2 regions of the Peribacillus sp. FSL M8-0224 genome follow, and region 1 is predicted to be linked to the other one. Evidence: predicted binding sites of a transcription regulator. Region 1 holds the regulator's gene; the other holds the start of a gene.
What was found. The regulator Rex, encoded in region 1, represses fermentation and respiration genes when NADH is low (regulators of the CRP and FNR family bind a similar motif). The targets are predictions, from matches to a motif close to TTGTGAAATATTTCACAA.

Region 1 (6,471 bases):
TCCATTTCAATGGGTGTGGTGAGGATGACACTTGAGGTCCGTGTCAGTAATGCCGTAGCCATTTCGCTTTATGAAAAACTTGGTTTCCAAAAGGGCGGAATCCGAAAGAATTATTATACAGACAATCAAGAGGATGCTTATGTTATGTGGGTGAATTTTTCATGAAAAAAAATCAAATTATATTAGGAATTGAAACAAGCTGTGATGAAACTGCGGCAGCCGTCATAAAAAATGGAACGGAGATACTGAGTAATGTCGTGGCTTCACAAATAGAAAGCCATAAACGTTTTGGCGGTGTCGTCCCGGAAATAGCTTCCCGTCATCATGTAGAACAAATTACGATTGTTCTTGAAGAAGCGCTGCTGCAAGCGGGTGTGACATATGAAGACTTGGATGCCATTGCCGTTACTGAAGGTCCCGGCCTTGTAGGGGCTCTATTAATAGGTGTGAATGCGGCGAAGGCTGTAGCTTTCGCACATGGAATCCCGATTGTCGGTACGCATCATATCGCTGGTCATATCTATGCAAATCGGCTTATTCAGGAGATTGAGTATCCTGCGCTTTCTTTAGTCGTTTCGGGAGGTCATACGGAATTGGTGCTTTTAGAAGAACCGGGTTCTTTCAAGGTGATCGGGGAGACGCGGGATGATGCAGCAGGAGAGGCGTATGATAAAGTGGCTCGAACCTTGGGGCTCCCTTATCCTGGCGGGCCTCATATCGATAGGCTTGCGCAAGAAGGCTCACCAACCTTGAAACTGCCTAGGGCATGGTTGGATGGCAGCTATGACTTTTCTTTCAGCGGGTTGAAATCAGCGGTAATCAACACTTTGCATAATGCAGAACAGCGCGGGGAAAAAATTGAACCTAAAGATTTAGCGGCAAGTTTCCAAGCAAGCGTGATAGAAGTGCTTGTAATGAAAGCTGTGAAGGCTGCAAAGGAATATAATGTGAAACAGGTATTGCTTGCTGGAGGAGTTGCGGCAAATAAAGGCCTTAGGGAAGCATTAACGGAAGCTTTTAAGGATTTACCTATGGATATATCCATTCCGCCCCTCTATCTTTGTACAGACAATGCTGCCATGATTGGTGCTGCTGGCAGTGTCATGTTTGAAAAGGGAAAGAGATCCGGTTTGGATTTGAACGGAAATCCTGGATTGGATATAGAAGCATTTTAATGGACGAGAAGACAGGATCGCTCACTTTGGCATCCTGTCTTTTTATCGTGTTAATAAAATAATAGAATATTCTGTGGATAAAGTTTTTTTGATAATCATCCTGCATGTGTATAAAGGGGTGTTTTTGTGGATAAGTGGATATGTTTCTGTGGATAATGTGTATAACTCAAATTAATGGCTAATAAGCGGTAAGTGGTTTGTTAACAAGTTTGTGGATAACTTTCAAGCGACACTTTGGTTGGAAAAGAAAAAGACCGAGTCAATTGACTCGGTCTTTTATCACTCTTCCAGTTCAGCCCATTCTTCGAGAAGCTGATCCAAACTTTCTTGTGCATGATCAAGTTTTGTTTGGACTTCCAATACTTTTTCGTGGTCCTGAAAAACATTTGGATCACATAGGAGGTCATTATATTCGTTTATTTCGGTTTCAAGAAGCTCCATGGCTGTCTCGATTTCCTCAATGCGCCGTTTTCGCTGGCGTTCAGCTTTTTTTGCTTCTTTATCAATTTTGTAATTTGTTTTTTCTACAGCCGCATCTAAAGTTTTAGCCTGATCCTGCTGTTCAAGTGCTTGGATTTCCGCTTGCTCCTGTTTCTTCTCTAGATAGTAATCATAATCACCGAGGAATTCTTCGTTGCCGTCTTTGGAGAGCTCTATCACTTTCGTTGCTATCCGGTTTATGAAATAACGGTCATGTGAGACGAATAGAATAGTTCCCGGATAATCAATTAATGCATTTTCAAGCACCAATTTACTATCGAGGTCCAAATGGTTCGTTGGTTCATCAAGAATTAAAAAATTCCCTTTTTGCATCATCATTTTGGCTAGAGCAAGCCGAGCCTTTTCGCCCCCGCTTAGTGTGGAAACGGTTTTCAAAACATCGTCCCCGCTAAATAGGAAATTACCTAGTACGGTGCGAATGTCCTTTTCCGGTTTAAGGGGATAGTCGTCCCATAATTCATTGAGTACGCGTTTATTGGAAACAAGGTTAGCCTGCTCTTGATCGTAGTAGCTGACTTCTACGTTCGTTCCAAAACGGAAATCCCCAGAAAGGGCAGGCAGCTTGGAAATGATCGTTTTCAATAAAGTTGATTTTCCAACTCCATTTGGTCCGACAAGAGCTATGCTCTCTCCTTTTGTCATCCGGGAATTAATATTCTTTGATACCGTTTCCCCTTCGTATCCGAGAGCCAGGTCCTGGAGGTGGAGTACTTCATTTCCGCTTTGCCTTTCAATCTGGAAAGAAAAATTCGCCGATTTTTCATCACCTTGCGGCTTGTCCAGTACATCCATCTTTTCGAGCTGTTTACGTCTGCTTTGTGCTCTTTTCGTTGTGGAAGCCCTTGTGATATTACGTTGGACAAAATCGCGAAGCTTTTCGATTTCCCCTTGCTGTTTCTCGAACAGTTTCATGTCCCGCTCATAATCTTCCGCTTTTCCCTCTAGGTAAGAACTATAATTACCATGGTATTTTTTCATGTTATTCCGGGAAATCTCATAAACCAGGTTTACTACTTTATCTAAAAAATAGCGGTCATGGGAAACAATGAGGACAGCTCCCTGGTAGCCTTGTAAATATTGTTCAAGCCAAGAGAGGGTTTCGATATCCAAATGGTTCGTCGGCTCATCCAGAATCAATATATCCGGTTTCCTTAAAAGCAGCTTACCTAATGCAAGCCTTGTTTTTTGCCCGCCGCTTAAAGTGGAAATTGGGGTAGAATAGTCAAAGTCGGCAAACTGAAGACCATGCAATACGGAACGGATATCCGCTTCATATTGATAACCGCCCTTCTCTTTGAATGCCACCATCAAAGTGTCGTATTCATTCAGCACTTTTTGGTAAACCGTTTCGTTTTCAAAGATGTCAGGTCTGGCCATATCAGCCTCAAGGCGACGCAGTTCCTTTTCCTGCTCTATAAGATCAGTGAATACAGTAAGCATTTCATCCCAAATGGTCAATTCGGATTCCAATCCAGTATCCTGGGCCATATAGCCGATGGTGACGCCTTTTGGTTTGATTATTTCACCGCCATCATGGGAAAGCTGCCCGGCTATGATTTTTAGCAGAGTGGATTTGCCGGCGCCATTTCGGCCGACAAGGGCAATTCGATCTTTATTTTGAACTTCGAGCTTCATATTTGATAAAATAAGTTCAGCTCCATAATATTTCGATAGTTGATTGATTTGTAATAAAATCATAGATTTCACCTCAATTGATTACTGTTAGTTTAACGTATTTTAGTTATTATCGGCAACAGCTTGGTTCCAAGCTGAAAGAAAAGCTGTTACATAAAGTGGAATAATAGTGTATGATTTAGGAGGGGTTACTTAAATGGGAGACTTAACGCATTTTAATGAACAGGGCAGGGCCAAAATGGTCGATGTGAGTGCTAAGCCTGAAACAACCCGGACGGCAGTGGCTCAGTCGAGCATTTTATTGAATGATGAAATATATGAATTGGTCACGAACCATAAAATGAAAAAAGGTGATGTACTGGCTGTTGCACAAGTTGCAGGAATCATGGCCAGCAAAAATACATCCAATATAATTCCGATGTGCCATCCCATTGCTCTGCAAGGGGTCAATATAGCCTTTGATTGGGAAAAAGAAGAACAAGGATATAGGCTTAGGATTGAAACGGAAGCTAAGACAAAAGGGAGTACAGGTGTGGAAATGGAAGCGTTAACAGCTGCATCCGTGACTGCCTTGACTGTTTATGACATGTGTAAGGCCATTGATAAGGGAATGGTGATCGGGCCTACATTCTTAGTGGAGAAAACAGGCGGAGTGTCTAGTAGCGATTATAAAAGGCAAGTAAAACGAACAGATAGAGATTAAGTTGAAAAGCATGTGTGAAGGCGGGGAAGAACAATGAACCATGACCCAAAGATACCGCAGGCAACAGCCAAAAGGTTGCCATTGTATTATCGATTTTTAAAGAACTTACATTCCTCAGGCAAACAAAGAGTTTCCTCGGCTGAGCTAAGTGAAGCCGTAAAAGTGGATTCTGCTACCATTCGCCGTGATTTTTCCTACTTTGGCGCGCTTGGGAAAAAAGGCTACGGCTACAATGTCAATTATTTATTATCCTTCTTCAGGAAAACACTAGATCAAGACGAATTGACCAAAGTCGCTTTAATTGGAGTGGGGAATTTAGGAACCGCTTTTTTAAATTACAATTTCATGAAAAATAATAATACAAAAATTGAAATGGCTTTCGAAGTTTCTGAAGAAAAGGTCGGCAAGCGAATAGCTGATGTGCCCATCTACCATATGGATCAAATCGATACACTATTGCAGGAAAATAATATTACTGCGGCTATATTGACAGTGCCTGCACAGGTAGCCCAGACGATAACCGATCGTCTAGTCAAAGCTGACATAAAAGGAATATTGAATTTCACTCCTGCACGGCTGACCGTGCCGCCATCCATAAGGGTCCACCACATTGACCTGGCCGTGGAACTTCAGTCGCTCATCTACTTCCTGAAACATTATCCGGTAGTGGAAGAAGCCGCTTTGGAGGAATGAAAAAACGCTGCAGCTATGCAGCGTTTTTTTATTTTTTCTTATTTTTTTGTGCGGCTTTAATCTTAAAGTGCAGCATGATCATGCGCAATCCCGATCCAAAATCAAGAGTCGCAATAAGGACAAGTATGTAGGCAAAGAGTCCCCATCCTGAAGAATTGACGGTTTGAATTGCGATAGCGGTAAAAAGAGCTCCTAAGCCTGCATAAATGATGCCCATGAATAATGGTGATTGCCGTTTCATAATAAACCTCCGATGAAGGCCTGTGCAGTATCTAGCATCTTCTCAATATCCTCCCGATATACCACTTGAAGGATGATAACAAGCGTGTTCATCGCAATATGAGCGCTCATGGATACGAGAATGCGGCCTGTTTTCGCATAAAGGAAAGCAAAAGTGAAGCCCATTGCCGTATATAAAAGAAGATGTTCAAATTCACCATGCGCCAAGCCGAAAATAACTGAGCTGATTAAAGCTGAAATAAAGAAGTTAAAGCGTTTATGAAGTGATCCGAAAATGATTTTACGGAAAATTAATTCTTCCAATATAGGTCCAATTACTGAAGTGACGAAAATGACCATGGGGACTTTGTAAATGAGTGAAATGAGTTGCTGCGTATTTTCAGATTCAGACTCCACCCCAAGCATTTGTTCAATGCTTCCGGCAATGCTTTGCGCAAAAAGAGCCATGAACACTCCTGCAATTGCCCATAATATGGACATGGATACGGAAGTTTGGTTTCTCGTGTCCAACTTTTCCCTCATATCTTTTCTCATTAAAAAAAGAATCAAGAATAAAGCAGCGAGAAAACTGAAAACTATCCAGTATGCTGCAGATTTCACTTCGAGTTCATCAGCCGGCATTCCGGTATAAGACCCGATCAGCATGAAAATGGGTACCCCGACAATACTGGATAATTGCATGGCAATATAAGTGATGATGACGAACCAATATTCTTTTTTCAAAAATGAAAACTCCTTTTATAGTCACCCATCCGCTTGGAACGTTACTGACATGGGGACAATCTATAAACGCATACTACAAAATGGTATCAAAAATTGGGGAAGAACACCACTTAAAGGTACCCCTAACATGACATTTCAATGACTATGTTTAGGAAATCATTATGCTAAAGTAGTTTACCCGTAATTTATCAGAAATTAATAAAAAATTTTCAATAAGATACTTGCAAAAAAGGCTCGGTTTATTTAATATTATAAATGTGTTAGCACTCGATGATGAAGAGTGCTAATAATCATGAAACAAATTATCAAGAGAATATGAGGAGGTTGTTTCACTTGTTAAAACCATTAGGTGATCGCGTTATTATTGAACTAGTTCAAACTGAAGAAAAAACTGCAAGCGGTATTGTTCTTCCTGATACTGCTAAAGAAAAGCCACAAGAAGGTAAGGTAGTAGCAGTTGGTACTGGCCGTGTCCTTGAAAATGGCGAACGTGTTGCTTTAGAGGTTGCCCAAGGCGATCTAATTATCTTCTCAAAATATGCAGGTACTGAAGTTAAATACGAAGACACTGAATACTTAATTTTACGTGAAAGCGACATTCTAGCTGTTATCGGCTAATTATACATCATACTTAACTGAACGAAAATTTTCTTAAATTTTAGGGAGGTACTTATAAATGGCTAAAGAAATTAAATTTAGTGAAGAAGCTCGCCGCTCCATGCTTCGCGGTGTGGACGCACTTGCAGATGCAGTTAAAGTAACGCTTGGACCAAAAGGTCGTAACGTGGTTCTTGAGAAAAA
Region 2 (6,471 bases), 5.5 Mb from region 1:
GAAAGTAACTCCTGCTTTGATTAATTGATTACTTTGTTTATACAGCTGTTCGACTATTCGATCTCGAATATGTGAAGAGGAAAGACGGTCCGCCTGTTGAAATAGTTCATCCATATTATGCTGTTCTTTCGATGTGTTCATCTCCATTATTTATATACCTCATTTATGGTATTTCTCTTTTCCACTTGCCTCAACAAGTCCTTATCCCCATCCAGGAGACGTAAGGTAAGCCATCGAGTAGGAAGGCCAGCGCCGAAAATCTTTTGCACCATTGGTTCAAGAGATTTTATCCTTTGTTCGATTTCATCATCATAGGGCATATGGAAAGGGGTGCACTGTATTTCTCCCATTAATAAACGATCAAGGGTATCAAGCAACATGGGTATACCTTCTTTGTTTCGTGCAGAAATTTTAATGACGGGAACGCCTAATCGCCTCATTAAAACCCTTTCATTGATATGGATTCCTAATTTCTCCGCCTCATCCATTAAATTTATACAGATGATTGTTTTTTCGGTCATTTCCAATACCTGTAACGCCAAATTCAGGTTTCTTTCCATTGCTGTCGCATCAAGAATTACAATAGTGACATCGGGCTTTTCGAACACGATGTAATCCCTGGCGATTTCTTCGTCCAACGAATTTGAATATAGGGAGTAGGTCCCGGGAAGATCAATGATTTCATATTGCTTTTCCTTGAAAGAAAAGGTTCCAGCTTTCATATCGACAGTCTTTCCAGACCAATTCCCGGTATGCTGCCTCAAACCTGTAAGAAGGTTAAATAAAGTGCTTTTGCCTGTATTGGGATTTCCGGCAAGGGCTATTCGAAACGTCTCACTCATATTGAATCAACTCCCCTTCTATCTTTTGACTCTCCTCTTTTCTTAAAGCAATGGATGTTTGGCTTACACGGAAGGCAATAGGATCACCTAACGGACTTTTGCGAATCACTTCGACAACGGCTCCAGGAACAAATCCTAAATCGAGTAACCTTCGCCGCATGACGCCAACAATATTTAAATGTTTGATGCGGATGAAATCTCCCTTGTTTCCATCATACAATGATAACTTTTTAGACAACCCCATCAATATTTCTCCTCTACATTTTTTTTTACCATGCGCAACTTTTACTTTATATTATGGGATATATGCTTAAATTGTCAAAGGAAATCCAACCTTTTAAGAATTTTTTTAAATTTAAACATTTACGCATTTTTTGATATTGGCTATTGCATTCTTAATTGAGATTTTAAAATTACCTCTTAGTCTGAAATTTCATGCACCAGGAAAGAAATATGAAAAATTTGTGAGTGGATATTTTGGAATAACATTTTATATTTGAAGTTATGGTTAGAGAACACAGTCTTATATTCAATTTCATTAATCAAAATATTCAGAATATAAAAGGCGGTGTGAAAGTCCATTGATTTAAGTGGGACTGTGGAAAGGACCGCTTAAACTGATAAATTATTAGTGAATATTCAGTTTAAGTTATGTTCGGTATTTACAAAGGTGTATGTAAAAATTATACAGAATTATATTGAAATAAGATAAAAGGCATAAAGGGCTGAGTCACTAGTAAATCCTTAAAAGAAAAGTAAACTCCTCAACTAGTAGATTTTAAACACTTATTATATTTCATTTCAGAAAGATTTTCGAACGTTTCAGTTCAGTTACCAACTTCTTACTGCTCTTTAATGAACTTTATGTGACAGATGTCACTTTATATTGTCTTTTTTTTTACTTGGGATTAATATGAGTATGTCGGGATATGTGAATATGGTAACACTTTATCCGAATAATTACCATTTGAAATTTTATTATATAAGAAAGGGGTAGTATTATGAAAATGAAATGGGCTTTATTAACTATACTTTTTACCATTGCCACAGTGCTTACTGGTTGCGATAACCCATTAATGGTCTTAGATCCTAAGGGTCCTGTAGCCGAGACACAAGCAAATGTTATTATGATATCAATTTGGACAATGGCTTTTGTCGTTCTTGTTGTGGTCGTACTTTATATCTTCATGATATTGAAATATCGTGCTTCCAAACAGCGTGAAGATTATGAACCACCTCACATTGAAGGAAGTAAGACTCTGGAAATAATTTGGGTTGCAATCCCAATTTTAATCGTCGCTTTCCTTTCAGTTGTTACTGTTCAATCGACTTCTGAAGTCGAGGCGACACCGAAAGGATATGAAGATAAGGAACCATTAATTATTTATGCTTCTTCATCGAACTGGAAGTGGCACTTTAGTTATCCGGAAGAAGATATCGAAACAGTAAATTACCTGTTTTTGCCAACAAACCGACCAATTGAATTTAAACTTTATTCATTCGGACCAATCTCTAGTTTCTGGATTCCACAACTTGGAGGACAAAAATATGCGATGTCCGATATGGTAAACACGTTACATTTAGCAGCTTATGCTCCAGGCGACTATATGGGTCGAAACGCCAACTTCAGTGGTTCTGGTTTTGCTGAGCAAACGTTCAACGTTAAGGTGATGCCTCCAAAAGAGTATGTTAAGTGGGTAGATGAAATTAAAGCTACTGCTGAACCAATCACAGAAGAGAAATTCAATAAATTATTAGAGCCCGGTCATGTGGGACAATCCACGTACACTGGAACTCACTTGAAGTTTTCACCAGCTCCAGAAGGTCATAGTAACCACGGATCATCAGATACTAATGAAACTGAAAATGATTCTAAGGAATCCAATGAACCTGGTGAAGATTCCACAAATACTGACCACAGCAACATGAACCATGAATGATTAATATTTAAAGGTCGTCCGATAAAATAACAGGCTTTAACTTTTTACCATTAATGTAGCAACGTTATGAAAGGAGTTACAAAGAGTATGGATTACTTTGATCGATTTGCCGTACCTCATCCAAGTCCTGCGATATATGCATCCATGGTTGCCATTGCTTTAACCATGATCGCGGTTGTCGCAGGAATTACCTATTTTAAAAAATGGGGTTACTTATGGCGTGAGTGGTTAACAACGGTTGACCATAAACGTATTGGTATCATGTACATCTTGTCAGCACTGCTTATGCTCTTCCGTGGTGGCGCCGATGCTCTCATGATGCGTGCTCAAACGGCTGTTCCAGATAACGGTCTGTTGGATGGGCAGCATTATAATGAAATCTTTACAACACACGGGGTTGTAATGATCCTGTTTATGGCTATGCCATTTATCATTGGGTTAATGAACATCGTTACACCATTACAAATTGGAGCGCGTGACGTAGCATTCCCACGTTTAAACGCAGTAAGCTTCTGGTTATTTTTCATGGGTGCGATGCTATTTAACATTTCTTTCGTAGTTGGTGGTTCTCCTGATGCAGGTTGGACATCTTACTTCCCTCTGGCAAGTAACGATTTCAGTGAATCAGTCGGTTCGAACTATTACGCGATTGCCATTCAAATAGCTGGTATCGGGACATTACTGACTGGTATCAACTTTATCGTAACAATACTGAAAATGAGAGCACCTGGCATGAACTTAATGAAAATGCCAATGTTCACATGGTCTATCTTGATCACAAACTTCATTATCGTTTTCGCTTTCCCTGTATTGACAGTGGCACTTGCGTTGATGACAATGGATCGTCTATTCGGAACTCAATTCTTTACGATGTCCAATGGCGGTAGCGATATGCTTTGGGCGAACTTGTTCTGGGTTTGGGGACATCCTGAAGTTTATATCGTAATTCTTCCTGCCTTCGGTATTTACAGTGAGATCATTTCGACTTTTGCACGTCGTAACCTGTATGGATATAATTCGATGGTTATCTCCATGGTAGCTATTTCTACTCTATCTTTCGTTGTATGGGCTCACCATTTCTATACAATGGGTCAAGGTACAATGGTTAACAGCATATTCTCCATCACAACGATGGCAATCGCTGTTCCGACCGGCGTTAAGATATTCAACTGGTTGTTCACACTTTGGAAAGGTAAAATCGTATTTACCGTCCCAATGCTTTACTCCTTAGCTTTCATTCCGATTTTCACACTCGGTGGGGTAACTGGAGTTATGCTTGCCATGGCAAGTGCTGACTATCAATACCATAATACAATGTTCTTAGTAGCTCACTTCCACTACGTATTGATTCCTGGTACTGTCTTTGCCGTACTTGCTGGTTTTACGTACTGGTGGCCAAAAATGTTTGGCTTCATGTTGAGCGAAAAAATCGGGAAATGGGCGTTCTGGTTTATCACAATCAGCTTTAATGTAACATTCTTCCCGATGTTCATCACTGGTTTAGATGGGCAGGCACGTCGTATGTATACGTACTCTGAATCAACGGGCTATGGTCCATTGAATATGCTTTCTTTCATTGGGGCAGTTGGCTTAGCAATAGGTTTCGCGCTAATCGTATACAACATTTATTGGAGCACTCGTTATGCATCAAGAAATATTTCAAACGATCCATGGGACGCACGTTCTCTCGAGTGGGCTACCCATACACCAATACCAGAATACAACTTCGCAATTGTGCCTACAGTTGATTCTACAGAAGCATTCTGGGATGCAAAGAAAAAAGGCTTTAAATTATTTGGCGGTAAAGTAGAAAAGATTCATATGCCAAATAATAGTGGAGTTCCGTTTATCATGAGTTGTATCTTCTTCGTTTGGGGCTTTGCAATGGTATTCAGCATGTGGATCATTGCAATCATTGCAACGATCGGTATCTTTGCTTGTATGGCTCACCGTTCTTTCGAAAAAGATCATGGTCGATACATCTCTGTTAAAGAAATAGAAGAGACAGAAAATAAATTGCGAGGTGCTAAGTAATGAAAGTAGATAGCTCGCTGCCACTAGAATATAGCACGGAAGAAAATCGCTTAAAGATTTTTGGATTCTGGATTTTCTTAGGAGCAGAAATAGCTCTTTTTGCTACACTGTTCGCCGCTTATTTTGTACTAGTTAATGGTACTGGAGATGGTCCAACAGGGGAAGAACTTTTTCAAGTACCAACCCTAATGCTTCAAACAGTTTTTCTTTTAACAAGTAGTTTCACCATTGGCCTTGCAATTCATGCAATGAGACTTGGTAGACAGAAAGCAATGGTTAATTTCTTCATTATTACACTTCTTCTTGGTTTAGGCTTTTTAGGAGTCGAAATCTATGAATTCGTGGAGTATGTACATGAAGGGGCGACTCTTCAAACAAGTGGTTTTTTATCTAGTTTATTTACGACTCTAGGTACACATGGAGCTCACGTTACACTCGGTTTATTCTGGGGAACATTCATTATCCTTCAGATTAAAAAACGCGGCTTGACTGCAGAAACAACAAACAAAGCGTTCATCTTTTCTCTTTACTGGCATTTCTTGGATGTTGTCTGGATTTTCATCTTCAGTTTCATCTATTTGAAAGGAATGATGTAATATGAAAGAATTATTCCCACGTGGACAAGTAATGGGATTCGCCTTTTCACTAATCCTGACTGTGGTTGCACTCTCAGTGTTAGTATTTGATCTTTCCCTTAAGATGGGAGTCATCATCTTACTTGTGACAGCCTTCATGCAAGCAGGCCTTCAATTAGTTCTGTTCATGCACGCAGGAGAGTCAGAAGATAAAGCGTCTATTTACACAAACGTATATTACGGACTGTTCGTTGCATTGGTTACAATTTTCGGTACAATGCTAACAATGGTTTGGGGATTCCAATAATTATACCTTTAAAACTGGGCGTCATTAAGACGCCCAGTTTTTTTGCATATAAGTAGATTTCCGGAAGATATTAGCTGATACCATTTGCTTCTCCTCAGGTGAAATAAAATAATGAATAACATGCTGAGACATAGGGAAAAGTGTGTAGCCAACGGGTGTAGTTTATCAATTTCAGTATAATTCATGTTGCTGATTGTAAAGAGAGGGGCCACAAAATATGAACTGCCTAATAAAATTCAAAGAATCTGCAAACAAAATGCATACTTTTTTTGTATAATATACGTAATGAGTTTACTACCCCGCTCATTACTATCTAGGACAAGATGGAGGCCTGTAATGGGCCTCTTTCTGTTTTTTATTCAATTTACCATCTTATTAATTTGTGTGAATTTTTGATTTTCCGAGGATCTTTTGAGTCGTCATAATGCGATGCTATCAAAACTAAGTAAGAGCTATCGCAGTGCCCCTTGAATAGCATTTTTAAAAATTAAAAGGTGTGGCTGTAATACGGATACGTGAACCAAGATTTTTTCTTCAATTCTGAAAATTACACTTGAATCAGTTATCAGCTGGGTATTTTTCAAGTGAAATATATACAGATTATAATTTTTCATTATGAAAGAAGAACATCGTTAAAGGATCACCTTAAAAAAATAAAAACAATGATTGATTGAATTGGCAAAGGTGGGTGGTTAACCAAAGCCTTAGGTGTAATAGCTTTACCATTGTGAAACTTAGAAAAAGTTGGGAGAAGTTATTCATGCTGGTTTTAC

Region 2: qoxA (cytochrome aa3 quinol oxidase subunit II) is a predicted target of Rex. The motif match lies at 1,707-1,724, and genes of this name have one in related genera.

The regions. Positions count from the first base shown of each region.
Region 1 is NZ_JBBOOJ010000001.1:5,594,740-5,601,210, forward strand. It holds gene rimI (ribosomal protein S18-alanine N-acetyltransferase) at 1-165, shown strand, start outside; gene tsaD (tRNA (adenosine(37)-N6)-threonylcarbamoyltransferase complex transferase subunit TsaD) at 162-1,175, shown strand; gene MKX49_RS27385 (ABC transporter ATP-binding protein) at 1,455-3,374, opposite strand; gene moaC (cyclic pyranopterin monophosphate synthase MoaC) at 3,508-4,014, shown strand; gene MKX49_RS27395 (redox-sensing transcriptional repressor Rex) at 4,048-4,707, shown strand; gene MKX49_RS27400 (YdiK family protein) at 4,736-4,948, opposite strand; gene MKX49_RS27405 (CPBP family intramembrane glutamic endopeptidase) at 4,945-5,670, opposite strand; gene groES (co-chaperone GroES) at 6,004-6,288, shown strand; gene groL (chaperonin GroEL) at 6,347-6,471, shown strand, end outside.
Region 2 is NZ_JBBOOJ010000001.1:60,927-67,397, forward strand. It holds gene MKX49_RS00305 (nucleoside recognition domain-containing protein) at 1-114, opposite strand, end outside; gene MKX49_RS00310 (FeoB small GTPase domain-containing protein) at 147-842, opposite strand; gene MKX49_RS00315 (FeoA family protein) at 835-1,086, opposite strand; gene qoxA (cytochrome aa3 quinol oxidase subunit II) at 1,844-2,782, shown strand; gene qoxB (cytochrome aa3 quinol oxidase subunit I) at 2,870-4,816, shown strand; gene qoxC (cytochrome aa3 quinol oxidase subunit III) at 4,816-5,412, shown strand; gene qoxD (cytochrome aa3 quinol oxidase subunit IV) at 5,414-5,698, shown strand; gene prsW (glutamic-type intramembrane protease PrsW) at 6,459-6,471, shown strand, end outside.